Regions from separate parts of the Micromonospora sp. RB23 genome, predicted to be linked through region 1. Evidence: riboswitches for the same ligand, from Rfam matches in the RefSeq annotation. Region 1 holds a riboswitch; each other region holds the start of a gene.
The links. Region 1 has a riboswitch for cobalamin ahead of ACTFTM_RS13575 (CbtB domain-containing protein). Riboswitches for the same ligand answer to the same signal wherever they lie in the genome.
Positions count from the first base shown of each region.

Region 1 (8,042 bases):
TCGAGCAGGTTCAGGTAGAACTGGACGTGCACGGCCTCCTCGAACAGTTGCCGGGACAGGTAGAGCCGACCTTCGGGGCTGTTGACGTGCTGGTACAGGTTGAGCACGAGGTTGTTCGCGACGATCGTGTCGCCGGTGGCGAAGAACGCCACGAGGCGGCTGACCAGGTGCCGCTCGGCCGGCGACAGCCGGTCCAGGTCCGCCAGGTCGGCGTGCAGGTCCACCTCCTCGACCGTCCACGTGTTGCGGATGGCGTCGCGGAACCGGTCGAAGAAGTGCGGGTAACGCATCGGACGGAGCGTCAGGTCCATCCCGGGGTCGAGCAGCATGTGCGTGGTCCTCGCGTCGGTGGTGCTGTCGGTAGTGGTCTCGGCGACGGTCACTGGCACGCCTCGCAGGACTCCGGGTTCTCCAGCGAGCAGGCCAGCGCCTCCGCGTCGACAGCGACGGCAGCGACGGCAGCGACGGCAGCGACGGGCGTCACCGCGCTGACGGTGGCCTGCTGGATGCGGGTGGCCGGCCGGGACCGCAGGTAGTAGGTGGTCTTCAGCCCGGACTTCCAGGCGTACAGGTACATCGAGGAGAGCTTGCCGATGGTGGGCGAGGCCAGGAACAGGTTCAACGACTGGGACTGGTCGATGAACGGCGCGCGGGCGGCGGCCAGGTCGATCAGCGCACGCTGCGGAAGCTCCCACGCGGTGCGGAACAGCTCCCGCACGTCGGCCGGCAGCTCCGCGACCGACTGCACCGACCCCTCGGCCCGCTTGATCGCCGAACGGATCCGCTCGGTCCACAGGCCCCGGGCCTTCAACTCGCGTACGAGAGCGGTGTTGACCTGGAGGAACTCCCCCGACAGCGTCTCACGCTTGAACAGGTTGGACACCTGCGGCTCGACGCACTCGTAGCAGCCGGCGATCGAGGCGATCGTCGCGGTGGGCGCGACCGCCACCAGCAGCGAGTTACGCAGCCCGTACTCCCGCACCTGCTGGCGCAGCGCGGTCCAGCGCGCGGTCTGCGTACCCTCGATGCCCCACAGGTCGGGTTGCAGCTCCCCCCGCGCGGCCCGGGTCTGCGCGAACGCCGGGTGTGCGCCGAACCGGCGCGCCAGGTCGGCGGAGGTCTCCAGCGCGGTCAGGTACAGCTCCTCGCTGATCCGCGTGGACAGCTCCCGCGCGGCCGGCGCGTCGAACGGCAGCCGCAGCGCGAAGAACACGTCCTGCAACCCCATCAGCCCGAGCCCGACCGGCCGCCAACGGGGGTTGCTCGCCGCCGCCTGCGGGGTCGGGTAGTAGTTGATGTCGATGACCCGGTCGAGGAACGTCACCGCCGTCCGGACCGTCGCGCGCAGCCGTTCCCAGTCGATGCCGTCCCCGGTCAGGTGGGCGGCGACGTTCACCGAGCCGAGGTTGCACACGGCGGTCTCGTCGTCGCTGGACACCTCGATGATCTCGGTGCAGAGGTTGGAGAGGTGCACCACGTTGCCCGGCTCGGCCGTCTGGTTGCACAGCCGGTTGGCCGCGTCCTTGAAGGTCATCCAGCCGTTGCCGGTCTGGGCCAGGGTCCGCATCATCTTCCCGTACAGCTCGCGGGCCGGCAGCTGCCGCACGTAGCGGCCCTGCGCCTCGGCGGCCCGGTACGCGGCGTCGAACCGCTCGCCCCACAGGTCCGGCAGCTCGGGCACCTCGTCGGGGTCGAACAGGGACCACATCTCGTCCGCCTCGACCCGGCGCATGAACTCGTCCGGAATCCAGTTGGCGAGGTTGAGGTTGTGCGTACGCCGGGCGTCCTCGCCGGTGTTGTCCCGCAGCTGGAGGAACTCCTCGATGTCCGGGTGCCACGGCTCTAGGTACACGCAGGCCGCGCCCTTGCGCCGGCCGCCCTGGTTGACCGCCGCGACGCTCGCGTCCAGCGTGCGCAGCCACGGCACGATGCCGTTGGACTGCCCGTTCGTGCCGCGGATCAGCGCGCCCCGGGACCGGACCCGGGAGTACGCGATGCCGATGCCACCGGCGAACTTGGACAGACTGGCGACCTGCGCGTAGCGCGCGTAGATCGAGTCCAGCTCGTCGCGCGGCGAGTCCACGAGGTAGCACGAGGACATCTGCGTGTGCCGCGTGCCGGAGTTGAACAGGGTCGGCGAGCTGGGCAGATAGGCGAGGCTGGACATCAGCCGGTAGAAGTCGACCGCCTCGTCCGGCGTACGGGACAGGCCGCAGGCCACCCGCAGCAGCCAGTACTGCGGGGTTTCCAGCACGAGGCGGCTCGTCGGGTGGCGCAGCAGATACCTGTCGTAGACGGTGCGCAGGCCGAAGTACTCGAACCGACGGTCGCCGTCGGTGTCGACGGCGTCGTCGAGCACGCGGGAGTGCGCGGCGACGAACGCGGCGGTGTCGTCACCGATCAGGCCCTCGGCGTGACCGGTCCGGATCGCCGCGCTGAACGAGTCGATGCCCTGCCGGCGCACCTCCCGGTCCACATGGGTGGCCAGTAGCCGGGCGGCGAGGCGCGAGTACTGCGGCTCCGCCCCGATCATCTCGGCCGCGGTCTGGATGGTCAGCGCGGCCAGCTCGGCCGTCGTCGCGCCGTCGTACAGGCCGCTGATCGTGCGGGTCGCCACCCGAAGCGGGTCGACGTCGGGCAGGTCGTCGGCCCACCGCTCGACCGCCCGGACGAGCCTGTGCACGTCCACGGCCTCGACGCCGCCGTCGCCCGTACGCACCCGCACGGCGATCGGGCGGGGGGCCGCACCGCTGACCGGGACCACCTCGGTGACTGTCACCACTTGCTCCTCGCGAGTTCGGAGACCTCCAGGGGCCCTCGGACACGACGAGACCGACACCGTCGGACCCACCGCCCGCACGGCGTGGGTCGACTGGCGTCGGCCGTCCCACGCGGCCTCGGACCACCGCGCGCCCGGGTTCGGGTACGCGGCGCGCTGGCAGGTCTTCGGACTCGCGGGCACACCCGGGCATGCCCGGTCACCTACTGGCCGTCGCTTCCCAGGCCGGTGGCCCAGTGCCGATGACGGCGGTCGTTCCCACTCACCGCTGCGGGGCAGTCCCGGATTTCCACCGGGTTCCCTCTTGCCTCGACCACTCGTGGTGAGCGGCCGAACCAGCTGCGGTCGACACCATATATAGGGGCGAGCGCGTTTGTCACACCCCACATGTCGGGCTCGGGCGTGTCGCGGCCCGCGGTGACGGCCCTCGTCGATCGGCGGTGGACCGAACGGCGGGCGGTGCCGCACCGGCAGTCGTCATCGGCTTGACCGACCGAATCGGCACCGATACGGTCGACCCACTATCTGCGGCGACGCGAGGGAAGCCGGTGAGAATCCGGCGCGGTCGCGCCACTGTGAGCGGCCCCCAGCCTGGGGGTCGCGAGCCAGGACGCTCGGTCGTCCGCAGCCTTGCGATGGGGACGCGTCATCCCCGAGGAGGTTCGTCTACGCATGTCCAGCTCCACGTCCAGCCAGCCGCTGGCGCACCCCGCTGTCCCGACCCGTCTTCTGTGGACGGTGCTGGCAACCGTCGCCGCGCTCGCCCTGCTGACCTACCTCGTCGCCTTCGACCAGGGGGCGGTCTCGCGCAGCGGGATGTACCTGCACGAATTGATGCACGACGGCCGGCACCTGCTGGGCGTCCCGTGCCACTGAGCGGCGCCGGCGCCGCACCCACGTTCGTCACGGTCCTGCTGCGCGGGCTGCTCGCCGGCCTGGTCGCCGGCCTGCTCGCCGGGACGTTCGCCTACGTCGTCGGCGAACCGCACGTCGAGGCCGCCATCGCCATCGAGGAGGCGGCCACGCAGGCCGAGCCCGCCACGGACGGGCACCAGCACGACGAGGCCACCGCCGACGGGCACCAGCACGACGAGGACGCCCTGGTCAGCCGGAACGGCCAACGCGGCGGCCTGTTCCTGGCCACCGGCCTGTTCGGGGCCGCGATGGGCGGGCTGCTGGCCAGCGCGTACGTCCTGCTGGGTCGTCGGCGGCGGACCGTCGACGACGGGAGGTCCGGGCTGCTGCTCGCCGGTGGCGCGCTGCTCGGCGCGGTGATCGTGCCGTTCCTCAAGTACCCGCCGAATCCCCCGGCCGTCGGCGATCCGTCCACCATCGACCAGCGCACCGTCACCTACCTGCTGATGGTGGTGCTCGGCCTGGCCGCGGTCTGGTCCGGTTCGCTGGGCTACCGGTCGGTGGGCGAGCAGGCGCCGGTGTGGCTGCGGGCCAGCGCCGCGGTCGGCGGTTTTCTGCTGGTCACCGTCGTGTCGTACGTGGTGCTGCCATCGTTCCAGGAGGTCCCCGGTGACTTCCCGGCGACGCTGCTGTGGAGCTTCCGGCTCGCCTCGCTCGGCACCCAGACGGTGCTGTGGACCGGGATCGGCCTGCTCTTCGCCGCCCTGATGCACCGCCAGCGCGTGGTCGCCGACGCACGACTGGCCGGGTGAGCGTCACCCGCCTGCGGCTCGTTGCCCACGGTCACACCGCTGGCCTGCGACAGGCCCGGTTCGGCGGCAACGACAGCCTGGACGAGGGCGGCCGACGCGCCGCCCTCGTCCGGTCCCCCGCTGACGCCGGCCGACGGGCAGGCGACACCGTGGCGTGCCTGTCCAGCCCCGCTGCGGCGGCCGTCGAGACCGCCGAGGTCCTCGGCCTCGCGCCCACCGTCGAGGCGGCCCTGGCCGACTGCGACTACGGCGACTGGACCGGCCGGCCCCTCGCGGAGATCGCGGCGGAGCGGCCCGACGCGCTGCGCGAGTGGCTGTCCACGCCGGACGCCGCGCCGCACGGCGGTGAATCGGTCGTCGCGGTGCGTCAGCGCGTCGGTCGGTGGCTGGACGCGCAGCGCGGGGACGGCCGACGCGTCACGGCCGTCACCCACCCGCTCGTGATCCGGGTCGCGCTCGTGCACGCCCTGGGTCTGCCGTTGGCGACGTACCGGCAGTTCGACGTCGCGCCGTTGGCGGTCGTCCGGCTCACCGGCCACGGCGCGCACTGGCAGCTCCGTCTGGACGCGTCGCCGGCATGGGCGAAGGGGTGACGAGGGTCCACCCCGGCCCCTGTCGAGCTGCCCCAGATCCGGGGCAGCGAGGTCGGGCGGTCGCGCGACCCGCGTCCCGGGGCCGACATCGGGTGGACCCGGAACGGGTGTCGGGCGGGCCGTGGAGCACGGCCCGCCCGACTGGTGAACTCCCGGCCTACCTCGTGCCGGTGACCGTGAACGGTCGGGACACCGTCGCCTTCGAGCGGGACCCGGACAACGTCACGCTGGTGACTCCGGGCTCCATCGAATCCGGGACGCCGACGGTCCCACCGGCGACGATGCCGTCACCGTTCGCGCGCACCGTGCCGACCTGACGGCCGTCGCCGAGGCTGACCGCGATCGTCTCGTTCGGCGCGAAGCCGGCGCCGTCGATGGTGATCGACGTGCCGCGCGGCGCGGAGGGCGTGGGCAACGACAGGCGCGGCTGGTAGGCCGGTTCCGTCGAGCCCACGGTCACCTGCACGGTTGCCGTGGCCGGCGTGCCGGAGGACGCGCCGGTGGCGCGGACGGCGTACCGCCCCGGCGGGGTGTCCCCGGCGGTCGTGACGGTCGCGCGGACCGCGCCGGTCGTGGACGCCGAGACCGTCACCTCGCGGGTCGTGCCGGCCGCGAGGCCCACCGTCACCCGCTCGCCGGCGGCGAACCCGCTGCCGACGACCGTGACCGCGTCGCCAGCGGCGACCGACTGCGCGCCGGACACCGCGAGGGTGGTGGCCGCCCCGCCCCCACGGACGGTCACGGTGAAGGTGGCGGTGCTGCTGGACAGCGTGTCCCACGCGGTGACGCGCACCGTGTAGGTGCCCGCACCGGCGTAGGTGTGCCGGCCGCTCAGCGCGCCGTCCGCGCCGACCGTGGCGTCGTCCGGAACCGTGCCGTCACCCCACTGGACGCGGGCGCGGTAGCCGGTGGTGTCGGGGACACCGCCGGTCACCGATCCGAGGTTCGCCGTGAGGACCTGCCCGGCGTCGACGCTCTGGTCGCCCGGGGCGGCGGTCACCAGCGCGGCGGCCGGAGTGCCGTCGTCGGCGACCGCGAACACGTGGATCCGGCCCGCCGAACGGGGGTCGCCGGTCTGCGTCGGCAGGGTCACCGAGACCAGCGTCTTGCCCGCCGGGATCTGGTACGGCGTGGTGGCAAACAGGAACGGCTGGGCGCCGTCCCGGCTCGTGCCACTGAGCCGGTACGCGGACTTCGCGACCACGATGTTGCCGTACGACGGCGTTCCGTTGGCGTTGCCGCCCAGCGTCCAGTCACTGAACTGGATCGGGACGCTGGCGGTGCTGCCGTCGCTGAAGGTCGCCGTGCCGGTGGTGCTCTGGTTGCCCTGCGTACCGGCGCCGATGAACGAGATGCTCCGGGCGTCGGCCGGCAGGCGCAGGGCGATCGTCGCGCCGTTGCCGGTGGCGTTGTCCGGCTGCCCGGCCGGGACCTGAGGCAGGGTGAAGCCCAGCTCGGTGCCCGGCACCTGGTGCCGCTGCCCCTGGGTCACGCCGGCCCCCGCCAGCGCGGCCCGCGAGTACGCCCACGACTTCGCGTCGCAGTCCGCCGCGAGGGTGCCCTCGTCGCCGACACACACGGTGTCGAACGCCGCGGTGAGGCTGGACTTCGCCGCGTACGCGACGTCGACGCCGACCGTCACCGAGCCCTGACCGGCGCCGTCGGTCACCGTGACGCTCGCCTGGTGGTAACCGGGCGTGGCGTAGGTGTGCTCGCCGCTGACGCGGTAGACCTCCCGGGAGCTCAGGGTCAGGGTGCCCTCGGTGGCCGGTGAGCCGTCGCCCCAGTCGATCGTGGCGCGGTAGTCGTCGGCGCTGCCGCCGGTGACCGTGGCCAGGGCCATCGTGGCGGGTGCGCCGGAGCGGGCGTGCACGCCGTCGGTGGCGGTCACCGTGATGTCACCGCCGCTCAGGTCGAGGTCGCCCCCGGCGAGCAGCTCGATCTCGGCGAGGGTCGGCTGCGCGGCGCCCACGGTCTTCGTCACGACGAGGCGGAACTGGGAGTACCGACCGGGCTTGTCGATCCGGAACGGCCGGGTCTGGTTGCGCCAGCGGAACACCTCGCCCGCCCGCGCGTCCAGCGTGCTCCAGGTGAGCCCGTCGGTGGAGCCCTGCAACCGCCAGTCCGCCGGGTCACCCGCGGCGGCGCCGGAGGTGATCGTGTAGTAGGTCGGCTTCTGCCGGCCGCCACGGGTCGCCCAGCCGATCTGCGGCGTGCCCGACGACGCCGTCAGCTGGGTGGTGGACGAGTCGTCGAACAGCGTCGACGCGGCCTGACCGCCGTTGACCGTGGCGGTGCCGAGGCCCGGCCCGGTGACGTCCTGCAACGGCTGCGGTACGGCGTCGCCCTTCGTCAACGACGGCGGCGTCGCGTCCCGGCCGGTGCCCCACGACGACGGGTTCGGACCCATCTGGAAGTCGATCGTGCCGCCCCTGGCGAGCGCGGACACGTCGACGGAGACCTCCCGTTGCTTCTTGCCGTTGACCTTCACGCTCTGCACGTACACGTTGCGGTCGTTGTTGTTCGGCGCGTTGACCACGATGTCGCCGCTCGGGCGGTGGACGGTCATCCGGGTGAACTGCGGCGAGCCGATCGCCCAGTGGGTCGAGCCCGCCTGCAACGGGTAGACGCCCAGCGAGCTGAGGACGTACCAGGCCGACATCTCGCCGTTGTCCTCGTCGCCCAGGTAACCCTGGCCGATCTCGCTGCCCACGTAGAGACGCCGCAGGATCTCGCGTACCACCGCCTGCGTCTTCGCCGGAGCGCCGGCGACGTCGTACAGGTACGGGATGTGGTGCGACGGCTGGTTGCTCATGCCGAGCTGACCCAGCCGCACCGCGCGGGCCTCGATCATCTCGTGGATGACGCCGCCGTAGCCGCCGGGGCGGTCGGCGTTCTCCGGGGTGGCGAAGAAGGTGTCGAGCTTGTCGCGCAACGCCTTCTGCCCGCCGTACAGGTTGATCAGACCCTGGGGGTCCTGCTGCGCGGTGAACGCGAAGTTCC
Region 1 covers NZ_CM132111.1:2,969,179-2,977,220, reverse strand. The annotation lists gene ACTFTM_RS13585 (ribonucleotide-diphosphate reductase subunit beta) at 1-329, opposite strand, end outside; gene ACTFTM_RS13580 (ribonucleoside-diphosphate reductase subunit alpha) at 380-2,731, opposite strand; cobalamin riboswitch at 2,921-3,134, opposite strand; cobalamin riboswitch at 3,277-3,416, shown strand; gene ACTFTM_RS13575 (CbtB domain-containing protein) at 3,452-3,655, shown strand; gene ACTFTM_RS13570 (CbtA family protein) at 3,646-4,446, shown strand; gene ACTFTM_RS13565 (histidine phosphatase family protein) at 4,443-5,039, shown strand; gene ACTFTM_RS13560 (GH92 family glycosyl hydrolase) at 5,197-8,042, opposite strand, start outside.

Region 2 (8,042 bases), 740 kb from region 1:
GCTGCCCGCAGGACCAGTCCGTCCCGGCGCGTGCGGGACCGGTGCAGGTTGCGGGTCTCGTTGGCGACGATCGCGAGCAGCCAGGAGCGGAAGGACGACTCCCCCCGGTAGCGGGCCAGCTTGCGGTAGCCCTTCACGAACGCCTCCTGGACGACGTCCTCCGAGTCCGATCCCGCGCCGAGCAGCACCGCCGTCCGGTACGCGGACGCGGTGTGCCGGGCGACCAGGAGGTCGTACGCCTCCAGGTCGCCGGATCGGGCGCGGGTGACGAGCACGTCGTCGTTCAGGGAAACCTCCGCTTCGGCTCGTACTGTTGACACCGCCCCCGTGCGTCGGGTTCCACCCCGGGTCAGGTTTCTCCCATCCGCTATCTGGGGCGAATTAGCGGCGGGCCGTGACGAACGTCCTGCATGCCGGCCTCACGGCCATCCGGTAACGCTCAGCCACCGCTTCGCGGTCGACCATGAGACGTCATAGCGCTCAGCCACTCGCGCTCCAGGCAAGCCTTCGTCCACAGCGAGCTTGGCCAGACGCCGCCGGGCGCGAGGAGTCAATGCTGCGTTAGCGTGCGACACGAGACCTTCTGGTCCGTGGTGTGGTCGCTTTCAGCAGCTCCACTCCACAACGGAGGGTCGTCGCCATCAAGATCCGTCAGGTCGTGTCGTCACAGGACCTCAACCAACCTCCGTGGGCAGTGCAGCTACCTCAGCCAGAACGAGTACGAGACCGCCTGGCACAGCCGCCAGACGTAACAGCTGAGTCACCTATCGCCATCCCCGCACGGGCCGGGAGCAGGTAACCATCAAAGCGGGGAACTCATGGAGCAGAGGGGCCGATCACCTGCGTCAGCCGACGGATCGCCTCGTCCCAACCAAGGGTCGCGATGTCCAGGCATTGCAGTGCGTTCAGCGTCCGCCCGGCGCCGATCTCGAAACTCGGCACGCTGATCGGCTGCAGCAGTACCGGCAGGAACCAGATCATGTCTGGTCGGCGGAGCCTCAGCTGTTCGATAGCAACGACGATCTCCTCGTTCATGAACGTCTTGACCCGGGCGAAGTACGCGGCGGAGAAACACGCTACGAAGAAGTCGCCGTCGTTGATCTCCTTGCGGATCACCGATGCCCACCGCTGGCCGGGCAGCAAGTGTGTGCGATCCAGCCATACCTCGGCCCCAGCGGCGCGCAGCGCCGCCGCAAGGCGGTCGACGTCCGTGGAGTCCTCACGGACATAGGAGATGAAGACACGTTTCGGCCCCATGACCTGATGATCTTCCTGCCGTTGGGAGGTAACGCGCGGATCAAGCACAACGGGAAGCTCGCCGGTGCGTGCGGTCGGCCGCCGCGTGTTGGTGAGGAACTCGCTGAGTGGAAGCTCGGCGAGCAGTTCCTGGCACATGCTGCGAACGGCCTCCGCGTCGAAGCTGGCCTCGCCGTCCTCGCCGACGATTTGACGCTGTTGGAGGTGCGTAGCCGCCTCGAAGCCGTCGACGAGCAACGGCAGCAGCTCCGGCCGAGTGGCCGAAGGTAGGCCCAGGTTGCCCAGCCTGGAATCTCGGGGGACGAAAAAGGTGTGCCAGAGACAGGTGGCAAGTGCGACCCGGGCGACGAGCAGATACTCGCCGTGGGCTAGGGCTGCAGCTGTCAGCTTCGCCAGCCATCGCCACGTGTCCGGCGGCAAGTGCCGTGCTCGTTGCCCGACGGCAAGCAGCGAGCGGACCGCGTCGGCAGCCTCGGCGAAGCGACGGGCGGCCACCAGGTCGAGCACCGCCCGCTCGACCGCCGCCGCAGAGTACCGGTCCGGTGCCGAGGCGGGCGCAAACTCCGGCGTTGGAACACCTACCGACGACAGGCTGGCCCACCCTCGCGACCCGGTCATAACCCGCTGAACGACCTCGCGGGCGGCTGGGTCGCGGTGGGTACGCTGCCGTACGGCTGCCAGCACCTCCTCCGCCCGAGCCCGGTCGATCGACATGCAGCCGAGGGCGTACTGGACGAACTCCTGCGCGAACCGGTGGGTGGGGATGGCACCCGACCGCCACGCTGTCTCGATGCCGTTCATCACCTCCAGCCACCGGTCGGTGACGTCGTTGGAGACCTGCGGCGAGTCCTCTGAGCAGCGACTCGGCGTGGCCCGCTCCAGCAGGTGGTCCGCGATCTTCAGCCGTGACGCGTCGACCAGACCACGATCGTCACACCAGCGGGGACTCGTGTGCCGCCGCTGAGCACCCGGGGTCCGAAACGACACGCCGAGCACCGGCTCTATCTCACCCGCGTCAATGTCGACATACGCCGCGATGTGAACACCACCCCGCTGAAGCTGGTCAAGCCCGACGACGCCGATGGGTGCGGTGACCGCAGCCTCGCCCCGTGCTGAGATTGCCAACTCCCGGACACGCATCGGCAACCCGGTTGGCGAAGCCAGCCTGCTCCGCCGCGTCAGCCTGTCTGCCGACAGCTCATAGTCGTGGATGATCAAGTCGCCCGTCGGACCGTCCACCGTCATCACGGTCATGTCACCCGCGTCGTAGCGAGGATTGAACGCGACCGCGCCGGAGCGCATCGGCAGCGGCACGACCACACCGTCAGCGACGCTCACCAGCAGGTTGCGGCCCTGGCCCCAGTCGCACAGGTGGATCCAACGGCCGTCCGGAGCGTAGGTGAGCTCGATGAAATCCAGCTTTTCCGTGGCGGGAAAGCCCGCGACCAGTCGACGGTCGCCAACAGCGAGCCCGTACTCCCAGAGCAGGTACTTCGCCATGCCCGAGCCGTCCGTGAGATGACCAAGACGCTCCTCCAGCACGCAGACTCGTGCGCCGTCGTTGCTCCAGGCCAACGGATGGGCGGAGCACACCGGTGCCAACATCTGCGTCTCGGCGCTGCCGAATCGCTGCAGGTACAACTGAGTGTGCAGCTGCGGCCTGTTCCGATACGGCGAACCAGCCTGGAACACCAGATGCAGAGCCTGCTGCCGGACCCAATCCGTGCCGGACGGCAATCCGAACGCCTCGGCAGACTGAGCACGGCAAAACGCCCACGCACCCGCCCGCTGATGCGCGACACCCATCCGGTCGGCATAGTCGGGATGTGAGAGCACCGCGCCGCGTTCGTCAACCACGACCGACAACCCACGGTGGCCGCGCTCTTCGGCGACGCGGAAGAAGACCTGCAAAGCCTCGTAGTCGCTGATGTCCTCGCTGGTCAGTACCGACTCGCCGATGGCCAACCTACCCACGGTCCGCCTCGTCATCGCCGCGGAGAACCTCGTCTAGCGTCGGGTTGCGCCAGAACGTGCGGCTCACATCGACATCCGCCGCGAGTTGGCCGAGGCGATTCAGCGCGCCGAGATACCGGGACGGATCAAGTCCGGCGTCCTGGCACGCTGTCGAAATGGTCCGCAGCCGGTGGGTGACCTCCTGAACTGATGCCGCGACCGGTGCGGTTGGCCGCTCGGCTCGTATCGCGGCCAGCGTGTCAAGGTACGCACCGATGATCGGTGAGTCCCGATCGGAGGGCCGCCGTTGACGCATCTCGCTGAAAAGGTAATTGGTGTGTAGCAGATCAATGGCCTTCTGGAAGAAGAACAGCGCGGCGGCGCGATCATTCGCCTGCAGGCGCTGCACGCCGCCTGCGGCGATTGTCTCCGGCGAGCCGTAGTGCCGGCCAACCAGCCGCTCGTAACGCTCCACGCCTTCCCGCACCCATCTGCCGTCGTCGACGCCGGGGCGCAGGTCGTCATACCGGGCCGATCCCCTGGCCCGAGTCCACGCGACGTACCCCACGACACCGCCGATGATGAGCACCATGACGACACAACATGCAGTCGAGTCCATGCCGATGCTTCACATCCTGTGATCAACTCTTCGACAATCGGTAGCCTCATCTCAGCCCCTGCCCGCAACGGCCGCTACCCCCAAATGGGCACCGATCGACATCCGTACCGGTCCCGTAGTCGTCCGGAGAGGTCGCCCAACCCATCCCTCCTGAGACTGATCTGTCGTCTCCGGGCCGCACCTCGGGCCGGAAAACGGTCGGGGGCGCCCTCTGGGTCTACCTCGACACAGCTATGAGACGACTACACAGTTGAGGACAAACTTCGTCACGTGCCTGGCCCGACTCTCCGGCGGTGATCAGGCAAAAAGGTGAATAACCCTAGATAACCCTGGCCGTCCAGCGTATTGCCAGGAATCGGTGCTGAACTGGGGGTGGGCGTTGAAGGAGAGGGGCTGGACATGGGCTGGTTCAACCGGCGGTCACGGGGCGCCGAGGCGACCCCTACCAAGCTGGACCGCGAGGCGACCCGGGACGACCTCGCCGCGCTGGAGGCGTTCGTCGCCAGTCGGCGGGGCGTGGAGTTCTACCTGGAACCGGAGACGACCGCCACCGACACCACGGTGGTCGCGATCGCCCACGACGGGGAGTGGATCCGCCGCCGCACCGGCACACCCCGTGCCGCGGGCGACATCGCCCGCCGGCACGCGGTGCCGCTGTACGAGGCGGCCCGCACCGGCTACCCGGAACGGATGCGGGTGTGGAATCGGGCACACCCGGAGCGCCGCGCCCGCTGAGCCGTCCACGGCTGCGACGGGTCGGGTTCTGGATGAATCGTCTACGACATCAGCTCCAAAGGGGCCGCGCACACACTGCCCAACCATGAGGTCTTCCGCCGTCGACGAACCACCTTGGCAGCCCGCGACGCGTTGACCGGCGGCGCCGGGGTGTGGCAGCATTCGCGGCCTGACGGCAGTGAAGGAAGTCGGTGCGAATCCGACGCGGTCCCGCCACTGTCACCGGGGAGTGATCCCCCCTCGCGAGTCACGGCCGTGTGTCTGCGGTTGGAAGGCCGGGGGAGAGCGTCGATCCGGAAGCCAGGATACTTCGGCCGTCGGGACGTACCCCAGGGCGTGGACACCCGAGGAGGACCCGATGACGCTTCGCGTCTCCATCATCGACGGCCGCTGCCGTCCTGCGTACCGCGGCCGTGCTGTCGCCGCGACCGGCATCGACTCCGTTCCCCGCTGAGGTTCGCGCCACGCCACCCGTCGCCACCGGCCCCGCGCCGGTGAGCGGTCCGGGTCGCGGTGCCCGCTGAACCCCGCGCCCACCCGCACGTCGTCGCCGAGTCGCTTCCGCGAGCGCGCCGACGTTACCGTCCGGAGCCTGCCGTGCGCATTCTGCTGCTCTCCACCGCCGACACCGACCTGCTGGCCGCCCGTGCCAGCGCCGCCGACTACCGACTCGCCAACCCCGCCCGCGTGGCGGCCGACGAGGTGCCCGCCCTGCTCGACGGGGTCGACCTCGCCGTCGTACGCCTGCTCGGCGGTCGGCAGGCGTGGCCGGACGGCCTCGCCGCGGTGCTCGCCAGCGGCGTGCCCACGGTCGTCCTCGGCGGTGAGGCGGTGCCCGACGCGGAGCTGATGGCGGTCTCCACGGTGCCGGCCGGGGTCGTCGCCCAGGCCCTCGCGTACCTGGTCGAGGGTGGGCCGGACAACCTGGGGGAGCTGGCCCGGTTCCTCTCCGACACGGTCCTGCTCACCGGCGAGGGGTTCGCCCCGCCCATGCCGACCCCGGCGTACGGCGTGCACGGCGTGCATTCCGCCGAACCGGACCGGCCCACCATCGGGATCGTCTTCTACCGGGCACACGCCCTGGCCGGTAACACGGCGTTCGTCGACGTGCTGGCCGAGGCGGTCCGCGCGGCGGGCGGCAACCCACTGCCGATCTTCTGCGGCTCGCTGCGCGGGTTGACCACCGGCGCCGGCCCGCTCGGCCTCTTCGCCCGCTGCGACGCGTTGCTGGTCACCGTCCTCGCGGCCGGCGGCGCGGTCGCGGCGGACGCCTCCTCCGGCGGCGACGAGGACGCTTGGGACGTCGGCGCGCTCGCCGCCCTGGACGTGCCGGTCATCCAGGCGCTCTGCCTCACCAGCACGCGCGAGCAGTGGGCCGGCAGCGACGCCGGACTGTCCCCGTTGGACGCCGCGATGCAGGTGGCCATCCCCGAATTCGACGGCCGGATCGTCACCGTGCCGTTCTCGTTCAAGCAGGTCGACGCCGACGGTCTCTCGGTGTACGCGGCCGACCCCGAGCGGGCCGCCCGGGTCGCCGGGATCGCGGTGCGCCACGCCCGCCTGCGGTACGTGCCGAACGCCGACAAGCGTCTCGCCGTGGTGCTCAGCTCGTACCCCACCAAGCACTCCCGGGTCGGCAACGCCGTCGGGCTGGACACCCCGGCCTCGGCGGTCCGGCTCTTCGCCGCGCTCGCCGAGGCCGGCTACGACCTGGGCGACGCCCCGCCGCCCACCGACGGTGACGCGCTGATCCACGCGTTGATCGCCGCCGGTGGTCACGACGTGGAGTGGCTGACGCCGGAGCAGTTGGCCGCCGCCGAGGCGCGGGTGCCCGGGCAGACGTACCGGCGGTGGTTCGAGCAGATTCCGGTCGAGCTGCGCGAGCGGATGCGGGAGCACTGGGGAGAGCCGCCCGGCGAGCTGTACACCGAGGGCGGCGACATCGTGCTGGCCGGGCTGCGCTTCGGCAACGTGGTGCTGCTCATCCAGCCGCCGCGTGGTTTCGGGGAGAACCCGATCGCCATCTACCACGACCCGGATCTGCCGCCGAGCCACCACTACCTGGCCGCGTACCGCTGGCTCGCCGCGCCCGTCGCGGACGGCGGCTTCGGCGCGGACGCCGTGGTGCACCTGGGCAAGCACGGCACCCTGGAGTGGCTACCCGGCAAGGGCCTCGGCCTGGCCGCCGACTGCGCGCCCGACGCCGTCCTGGAGGACCTGCCGCTGGTCTACCCGTTCATCGTCAACGACCCCGGTGAGGGCACCCAGGCCAAGCGGCGGGCGCACGCCGTGGTCGTCGACCACCTGGTGCCGCCGATGGCCCGCGCCGAGACGTACGGCGACCTGGCCAAACTGGAGCAACTGCTGGACGAGTACGCCACCGTGCAGGCGCTCGACCCGGCCAAGGCGCCGACCGTCCGGGCGCAGATCTGGGACCTGGTACGCGCCGCCGAGCTGCACCACGACCTGCACACCGAGGCGATGCCCGACGCGGACGACTTCGACGACTTCGTCCTGCACCTCGACGGCTACCTGTGCGAGGTCAAGGACGTGCAGATCCGCGACGGCCTGCACATCCTCGCCGACGCGCCCACCGGCGAGCCCCGCGTCAACCTGGTCCTGGCCGTGCTGCGCGCCCCGCAGATCTGGGGTGGCGCGCACGCCCTGCCCGGCCTGCGGCAGGCCCTCGCCGCCGCGTACGCCCTCGACGAGCAGGCGCTGCTCGCGACGCCCGGTCAGCGGATCGCCCTGCCGGCCGCGCTGACCGACGCGGTGGACGGGCCCGCCCGCACCGCCGCCGACGCGATCGACCTCGTCGAAGCGCTCGCCCGGCGGCTCGTCGTCGGCATGGAGACCCTCGGTTGGGTCGCCGACACGGCCGAGGCGGTCGTCGCCGAGGTGACCGGTCAGGCGATCCCGGACGCCGCCGCGGTGCTGCGCTTCGCCGCCACCGAGCTGGTGCCGCGCCTGGACCGCACCACCGACGAGATGCGCAACACCCTCGGCGCGCTCGACGGCCGGTTCGTGCCGCCCGGCCCGTCCGGGTCACCCACCCGGGGCCTGGTCAACGTGCTGCCCACCGGCCGGAACTTCTACTCCGTCGACCCGAAGGCCATCCCCAGCCGCAACGCGTGGGACGTCGGCGTGGCCCTGGCCGACTCGCTGCTGGCCCGGCACCTCGCCGACACCGGCGCGTACCCCCGCTCGGTCGGGTTGACCGTGTGGGGCACCAGCGCGATGCGCACCCAGGGCGACGACATCGCCGAGGTGCTCGCGCTGCTGGGCTGCCGACCCGTCTGGGACGAGCGGTCCCGGCGGGTCACCGGCGTCGAGGTCGTGCCGACCACCGAGCTGGGGCGGCCCCGCGTCGACGTCACGGTGCGGATCTCCGGCTTCTTCCGGGACGCGTTCCCGCACGTGGTGGCCCTGCTCGACGACGCCGTGCGGCGGGTCGCCGCCCTGAACGAGCCGGACGAGG
Region 2 covers NZ_CM132111.1:3,713,619-3,721,660, reverse strand. The annotation lists gene ACTFTM_RS17220 (RNA polymerase sigma factor) at 1-320, opposite strand, end outside; partial or broken gene ACTFTM_RS17215 (helix-turn-helix domain-containing protein) at 441-575, opposite strand; gene ACTFTM_RS17210 (toll/interleukin-1 receptor domain-containing protein) at 817-3,222, opposite strand; gene ACTFTM_RS17205 (hypothetical protein) at 3,224-3,802, opposite strand; gene ACTFTM_RS17200 (hypothetical protein) at 4,229-4,564, shown strand; cobalamin riboswitch at 4,721-4,897, shown strand; gene cobN (cobaltochelatase subunit CobN) at 5,162-8,042, shown strand, end outside.
Region 2: it holds a riboswitch for cobalamin, as region 1 does, so the genes downstream of both, cobN (cobaltochelatase subunit CobN) here and ACTFTM_RS13575 (CbtB domain-containing protein) in region 1, are expected to answer to the same signal.

Region 3 (8,042 bases), 2.4 Mb from region 1:
AGCACCGTCCCGCCGGGTACGCCGTGCTGGGCCGATCTGGCCACCCCGGACCTGACCGACGCGCGGCGCTTCTACCCCGAACTGTTCGGCTGGACCGGACGGGTGACGCCGGAGCCCGAGGCGGGCGGCTACACCGTCTTCCTGCTCGACGGCCGCCCGGTGGCCGGCGTCGGGCCGCCGGCCATCGAGGACCAGGTGCCGATCTGGTCCACGTACATCGCCACCGACGACGCGGCACTGGCCGCCGGCCGGGTCGAACGGGCCGGCGGGCAGGTCGTCGTACCGCCGTTCGAGGTCTTCGACCGGGGCTGGATGGCCGTGTTCTCCGACCCGGCGGGCGCCACGTTCAGCGTGTGGCAGCCGCTGGCGATGCCCGGCGCCGAGGTGTTCAACGTGCCCGGCGCGATGAGCTGGAACGAGCTGGTCACGCCCGACCCGGAGGGCGCGAAGGTCTTCTACGAGCTGGTGTTCGGCTGGCAGCCGGACGAACAACCGGTCGGCGGCATGACGTACACGGGGTGGCGGCTCGGGGCGCGGATCGTCGCCGGGATGATGCCACCGCTGGGCGACGGCTACCCGGCCGACCTGCCCGCGTACTGGACGGTGTACTTCGCGGTGGCCGACGCGGACGCCGCTGCCGCCCGCGCCGCCGAGCTGGGCGGGACGATCCTGGTGCCACCCCGCGACATCCCGAGCGGTCGGTTCGCCGCCCTCCGCGACCCCCAGGGCGCCCTCTTCTCGGTCATCGACCTGGGCCCATGACCACGAAGGCCCCGCCGCGCCCGGCTCACCGGCCAGGGCGGACGGGGACCACCAGGGGGCCGTTGGTGCCGGGGAGCACCCGGACGCTCGCCCGGTAGTGCGTGGCGAGGAGGTGTTCGGTCAACACCTCGTGCGGAGTCCCGGTCGCCACCACCCGACCCTCGGCGAGCATGACCATCCGGTCGGCGTACTCGCCCGCGAGGGAGAGGTCGTGCATGGTGGCGAGCACCGTGAGGCCATGGGCCCGGCGCAACTGGTCGACCAGTTCCAGGACCTCCTGCTGGTGGCCGATGTCCAGCGCGCTGGTCGGCTCGTCGAGCAGCAGCAGCGTCGCGCCCTGGGCGAGCGCCCGGGCCAGGAAGACCCGCTGTCGCTCTCCCCCGGACAGGGTGGCCAGCTCGCGGCGGTGGAAGCCGGTGAGGTCCAGGCGGTCCAGCACGTCGTGGACGGCGGCCACGTCGGCGGCCGACTCGCGGCCGAGCGGCGGGATGTACGGGGTGCGACCGAGCAGCACGTAGTCCAGGACCGACATGCCGGGCGGTACCGCCGGGGACTGCGTCACCGTCGCCACCACGCGGGCACGTTCGCGGCGGTGCAGGGCGCCGCTCGGCGTACCGAAGAGGGAGATGGCGTCCGGCGCGGGCAGCAGGCCGCCGACGGCGCGCAACAGGGTCGACTTGCCGGCGCCGTTCGGGCCGATCACGGTGACCCACTCGCCGACGGCGACGGTGAGGTCGACGCCGGTGAGGATCGGCGTGCGGTCCAGGCTGACGTGCAGCGCGCGGACCTCGACGGCCGGCGCCCCGGGAGTCACGTGAGCACCCGGCGGGCGGTCCGCAGCACGAGGACGAAGAACGGGCCGCCGAGCAGGGCGGTGACCACGCCGATGGGCACCTCGGCCGGGGCGGCGGCGGTACGGGCGACCACGTCGGTCAGCGCCAGGAACGCGGCGCCGAACAGCAGCGACAGCGGCAGGATCACCCGGTAGCTCGATCCGGCGAGCAGCCGGACGGTGTGCGGCACGATGATGCCGACGAAGCCGATCAGGCCGGTCGCGGAGACCGCAGCGGCGGTGCCCAGGGACGCGGCGGCGATCAGCAGGTAGCGGGAGCGTTGCGGGTGCAGGCCGAGGCTGGTCGCCTCGTCGTCGCCGAGTGCGAGGACGTCCAGCTCGCGGCGGTGCAGCAGCACCACGACCGTGGTCACCGCGGCGTACGGCAGCACCAGCAGCACGTCGTGCCAACCGGCGGTGGCCAGCCGGCCGAGCAGCCAGGAGTAGACCGGCTGGATGCTGTCGGAGTGCCGTTGCAGCAGGTACGTCTGCCCGGCGGAGAGGAACGTGGAGACCGCGACCCCGGCCAGGATCAGCATCGCCGGTGACCGGCCCCGTCCGCCGGCCGCCCCGAGCAGATAGGTCATCGTCACGGCGAGCAGCGACCCGACGAACGCGGCCAGCGGGATGGTCAACGGCAGCCCGGAGATCGCGCCCTGCCGACCGACGCCGCCGAGGGCGATCACCGCGGTGACCGCGAGTCCCGCGCCGGCGGCCACCCCGAGCAGGAACGGGTCGGCCAGCGGGTTGCGGAAGACGCCCTGGTAGCAGCCACCGGCGAGGGCCAGCAGACCGCCGACGAGCAGGCCCAGCACGACCCGGGGCAGCCGCAGTTCGGTGACGATGGCGATTTCCCGCTCGGTCAGTCCGCTGTCGAGGTGCACGCCGGGGATCAGGTTGAGCAGTTCGGCGGCGACGCTGCCCGGGGGCAGGCTGACCGGCCCGAGCGACACCCCGGCGACGAGCGCGACGAGCACCGCGAGGACACCGACGACCAGCCAGCGCGTACGCAGCCCGGCGGGCCGGGACGCGCGAGGCGTACCGGCCGGCCGGGTGGCGGGTGTTCCAGCGGTCATCTGCGACGTTCCGGTCACCGACGGATCACGGTCACGCGGGCACCTTGGCGACCGCGTCGATGATCGTCCGGAGCAGGTCGACGATTCGCGGGCCCCAGCGGGAGGCGATGTCGTCGTCCAACGTGACGACCTGGTTGTTCTTCACGGCGGTGAGGCCGGCCCAGCCGCTGCGGGCCTTGACCGAGTCGGCGTTCTGCTGGCAGCACTTGGAGTCGGCCAGGAAGACGAAGTCCGGGTCGGCCTTGACGATGACCTCCTGGGACAGCTGCGGGTAGCCGCCGTTCTTGCCGTCGGCGTCGGCCGGGTCGGCGATGTTGGTCAGGCCGACGAGGCTGTAGATCGAGCCGATGAATGTCTTGCTGGTCGCGCTGTACAGCTCCGGGCCCAGCTCGTGGTAGTAGGTGAGCTTCTCGGCGCGCTGCGGGAGGTCCTTGACCAGCTTGGCGATGTCGTCCTTCATCCGCTTGGCGACGTCGGCGGCCTGGTCCGCGTGCCCGGTCAGGGTGCCCAGGTCGGTGATCTGCCGGTACGAGTCGTCGAGCGTGGTCGCCGCCGGGGTCAGGTACACCGGGATCTTCAGCTTGCCGAGCTGGTCGACGATCTTGTTGGTGTCGTTGGAGAGCACCACCAGGTCCGGGTTCTTACCGGCGATCGCCTCGGCGTTCGGCTGGAAGCCGGACAGGTCGGTCTTGGGGGCCTCGGCGGGGTAGTTGGACTGGTCGTCGACGGCGCTGACCTGCGAGCCGGCGCCGATCGCGAAGAGCATCTCGGTGGCGCTGGGTGACAGCGAGACGATCTTCTCGGGACGCTTGTCGAGGGTGAGCGGGCCGACCGTCACCGGGTAGCTGGCGGCGGCGGTGCCGGCGGCCGGCTTGTCGTCGGTCTTCTCGGCGCAGGCGCCGAGGGCGAGCGCGGCGACCGCGAGGGTCGCGGCGAAGAGCCGAGGGGTACGTCTGAACATGGGGGCCTCCTGTCGGCCGAGGAGTGTGGTGCTTCGCCGACAGGACTTCGGTACGCCCGCCCACGAGGCGCCCTTCCTCGAGAGCGCGTGTCGCGACCCCTCCGCAGGCGACCTGGCTCGTCCCCACCGTCGGGCGGGGCATCACAGTTGCGGGACAGCGCCGGTTTCACACCGGCTTCGCTGCGGAGTGGTCGCTAAGACCGTAGCGCAGGCTCAGCGGCAGGTGGTGGGGCCCCGCAGGGGCGGTACGGGGCCCCACCCGCTCAGGAGGCGGTGATGGTGATGTTGTCCACAGCCGCCTCTACCAGGCTCGCGCCGGAGGCGTCCGCCGCCTCGATGAGGATGCGGACGGACTGCCCGGCGTACGGGCTGAGGTTGAGGTTCGCCACCGCCCAGCTCCCGTCACGGTTGCTGGCCGCGCCGGCCTGGGTGAGCAGCGCCGTGGTGCCGCCGCTGTGCACCACGCTCACCCGCAGGTAGTCGGCCGACGAGGCGTTCGAGCCGTGCGCCAGGTACCAGGCCAGTGAGAGGGTCAGCGTGCCGGACGACGGCAGGGTCACCGCCGGGGACCGGGCGCTGGTCACGCCGCCGTCGACGTCGTAGTCACCGGCAGCCGACCCGGCGAGCCGGCCGGTGACCAGGTCGTTCGAGCCGGCGTACGGGGTGAGCTGCTTCGCCCCGGAGGAGTTGGTCGCCTGGGCGGCGCCCCGCTCGAACGCCCCGAGCGTCGCGGTGTCTGTGCCGGACGGGTTGATCGTCCAACCCGTGGCGGTCTCGAAGGTGTCCGACCAGACCGTGGTGCCGCCGCCACCTCCGCAGTACTGCGACTGCTTGCCGATGGCGCGGTACGGGCAGTCCGCGTACTCGCTGAGCATCAGCACGGCCTCCCGGTTGCGGGTGGTCTGCGCGGGGATCACCTCGTCGGGCGGGTAGAAGCCGCCACCGGAGGAGGAGCCCGGGTACATCTCAAAGGTGTACGCCCAGATGCCGTGGGTGGCCCACATCCAGTCGATGCTGGTGCCGTCGGCGATGTAGAGGTCGCTGGACTGCTCCGGGGTGTAGCTGTTGGTGGCCGCCATCTGCTGACCGATGGTGGCGAAGGTGTTGTACTGGTCCGCGCTCATTCCGGACGGGTTGTTCGCGGTGGTGTAGCCGAAGGGCCAGAGCACCAGCTGCGAGTACGTGTGGAAGTCGATGTTCGCCTTGATCTGCTGGACGCCACCGACGACGCGGCTGTTCACGAAGTTGCGCAGCGCCTGCGTCTCCGGCGCGGAGAACGCCGAAGGCCCGCGGTACGTCTCCGACGAGGTGGTGCCGGACGAGCCACCGCAGCAGCCCCACTGGTAGGACCAGTTGCGGTTCAGGTCGGTGCCGACGTTGGACGAGCCGCTGTTCGGCTGGCGGTTCTTGCGCCAGGACCGGTACGACCCGGTGGCGATGTCGTACTCGCTGCCGTCCGGGTTCACCGTCGGCACGATCCAGATCTCCCGGCTGTTGACGATGTTGGTGATCCGGGAGTCGCTGCCGTAGCTGTCGGTGAAGAGGTTGAGCAGGTAGATCGCCATCTCGACGGTCAGGTGCTCGCGGGCGTGCTGCTGGGCGTTGAACAGGATCTCCGGCTCGTTCTCGTCGGTGCCGACGTTGTCGGAGATCTTCACGGCCATCAGGTCGCGGCCCTCGTACGACGTACCAATGCTGATCTTGCGGGCGATGGCCGGATGGTCGGCGACGGCCTGGTTCACGACGGCGGTCAGTTCCGCGTAGTCGTGGTAGTTGGAGTCGGCGGGCGGGAAGGCCAGCGTGCCCACTTCGCCCGCGCCGCGCTCGGCGCTCGGTGGCGGTGCCAGCGGTTCCAGCCGGAAGCCCAGCTTGCCGATCGCGGCGGCCTCCGCGGCGGTGGCCGAGACGTGCAGGACGCCGTGCTCGGAGTAGTCGATGGCGGCCCCGGTGCGGGCAACGGCGTTGCGGTCGGCGAAGGTCCGGGGCCCGAGCACCCGGTAGCCGGCGGCGGCCGACTCGGCGGCGTGGTCAGGCGCCGGCTCGGCGGCGACCGGTCCGGCGGCGACAGTGACGATTCCCAGCCCGGTGACGACGGCGAGCACCAGGACGCGGCGGAGAGAGTGAGGTGGGCGGAGGGCCATGGACTACCTCCTCGAAGGGCGGAAGATCCCGCTCGGTGATGCACACTTCACCACCAGTCACATGGTCATATCAATATCGATTGCCGCGAATTCCATCCCAGGTTGACCATCGCTGCGGCAATGATTTTCTTCCGCTGAACATCTGGCGAAACTTCCTTCCAAGCGGAAAACTGACCAGCGACGATGCCCCCACTCGACACCCGCGGAGCACCCATGGCCCCCTCCCGCCTGCACGCGGCCGCCCTCGCCGGCGTCAGCGCGTTAACCCTGCTCGCCGCCGCGGCCCCCGCCGCAGCGGCCCGGCCGCCCGCACCCGCCCACGACGAGCAGATCACCTTCCAGGACTGGTCCGGGCCCGCCGACTGGCACCGTGGCGACCAGGCCGGCACCCGCGTCGTGCCCGGCCCGCACGCGGGCGTCACGCTGGGCCGCCCCACCGGCACCACCGAGTACGCCGACCCGCACACCGGCGCCACGCGCACCTGGGAGTACGGCACCTGGACCTCGCCCGTGACCCGGATCGGGTTCGACGCCACCGAACTGATCGCCTCCTGGAACGCGGAGACCCCCGCCGGCACCTGGATCCAGGTGGAGATGCAGGGCGGCTACACCAACGGCGACCAGACCCCCTGGTACGTCCTGGGCCGCTGGGCCTCCGGCGACACCGATATCAGGCGGACCAGCGTGGACGGACAGGGTGACCCCTGGTCGAGCATCTGGACCGACACCTTCAGCATCGACGACGCCGACGCCGGGGTGCTGCTGCGGTCGTACCAGTTGCGGCTGACCCTCTACCGGGCCCCCGGCCAGACCGCGGCACCCGTGGTGCGGATGCTCGGCGCGATGAGCTCCACCGTGCCGGACCGGTTCACCGTGCCGCCCAGCGCCGGGCACATCGCCTGGGGCGTCGAGCTGCCGGTGCCGCGCTACTCGCAGAACGTCCACAAGGGGCACTACCCCGAGTACGACGGCGGCGGCGAAGCCTGGTGCTCGCCCACCTCCACCGAGATGGTCGTCGAGTACTGGGGGCGCAAGCCGTCGGCGGCGGACACCTCCTGGGTGGACCCGACCTACCCCGACCCGACCGTCAACCACGCCGCCCGGATGACCTTCGACTACGCGTACGACGGCGCGGGCAACTGGCCGTTCAACACCGCGTACGCGGCCAGCTTCCCCGGCCTGGAGGGGCGGGTCACCCGACTGCACTCGCTGGACGAGCTGGAACGCTTCATCGCCGCCGGCATCCCCGTGGTGACCAGTCAGTCCTTCCTGTCCAGCGAACTGGACGGGGCGAACTACGGCACCTCGGGGCACCTCTTCGTGGTGGTCGGCTTCACCGCCGACGGCGACGTGATCGTCAACGACCCGGCCTCGTCCAGCAACGACGTCGTCCGCAACGTTTACAAGCGAACCCAGTTCGAGCAGATCTGGCTGCGTACCAAGCGCACCAACGCCAGCGGCGGAGTGTCCGGCGGCTCCGGCGGCATCGCCTACCTGATCAAGCCCGAGTCGAAGCCCTGGCCCAAGGTCCCCGGCTCCACCAACTGGTAGGCCGGCCGACCCGACCAGGCGCTGTTGATCATGAAGTTATTGCCCGACCGCGCGGCGTGTCGAGGCAATAACTTCATGATCGACGGGCGTTGTCTCGGGGGTCTAGCGGTCGATCGAGTTGGCGAACGTTTCGTTCTCGGTCTTCTGGGCGCGGTGGCGGCGGATCGTGTGGGTGAGGAAGAGCACCCAGGCGACCGCGGCCACCAGCCCGGCGAGGGTGAGCGCGGTGACGAGCAGCCACGTGGAGCCGCCGGCCGCGGCGAAGACGCCCTTGCGCGCGCCCGTGTCCAGTGCGGGGGCCGTCTCGCCCGTCGACAGGGTGTCCGGGGCGTCGTAGAGGATCACGTCCGCCCGCTTGGCGCCGCCGTCGGCCACGAAGTCGCCGTGCCAGGTGCAGCTTCGACGGGAGCACTCCTGCGAGACGGCCGTGAAGGTGCCCGTCGTGCCGCCGCCACCCTTGGCCTGCCAGGCCGGTCCGAGGTCACCAACGCCCAGCAGCAGACCGATGCCGGCGATGACGGGCAGGCCGATCCAGACGAAGACCTTGGCCCGCCAGTCGTTGATCTTGTTGAAGATTTCCACGGCGGCAGACACTAACGGCAAGCAGCCGCTACCGCCGCCCCGCTTCGTCGGACCCCGGGCGGCACCCGCCCGCAGCCCCTACGGCTGCCGCCGCTCACCCTCGTCGGACGACTGCTCGTCCTCGCCCGCCAGGGCGG
Region 3 covers NZ_CM132111.1:586,183-594,224, reverse strand. The annotation lists gene ACTFTM_RS02725 (VOC family protein) at 1-762, shown strand, start outside; gene ACTFTM_RS02720 (ABC transporter ATP-binding protein) at 788-1,576, opposite strand; gene ACTFTM_RS02715 (FecCD family ABC transporter permease) at 1,573-2,670, opposite strand; gene ACTFTM_RS02710 (ABC transporter substrate-binding protein) at 2,702-3,631, opposite strand; cobalamin riboswitch at 3,717-3,857, opposite strand; gene ACTFTM_RS02705 (M14 family zinc carboxypeptidase) at 3,895-5,772, opposite strand; gene ACTFTM_RS02700 (C39 family peptidase) at 5,986-7,323, shown strand; gene ACTFTM_RS02695 (hypothetical protein) at 7,426-7,905, opposite strand; gene ACTFTM_RS02690 (DUF4229 domain-containing protein) at 7,984-8,042, opposite strand, start outside.
Region 3: it holds a riboswitch for cobalamin, as region 1 does, so the genes downstream of both, ACTFTM_RS02710 (ABC transporter substrate-binding protein) here and ACTFTM_RS13575 (CbtB domain-containing protein) in region 1, are expected to answer to the same signal.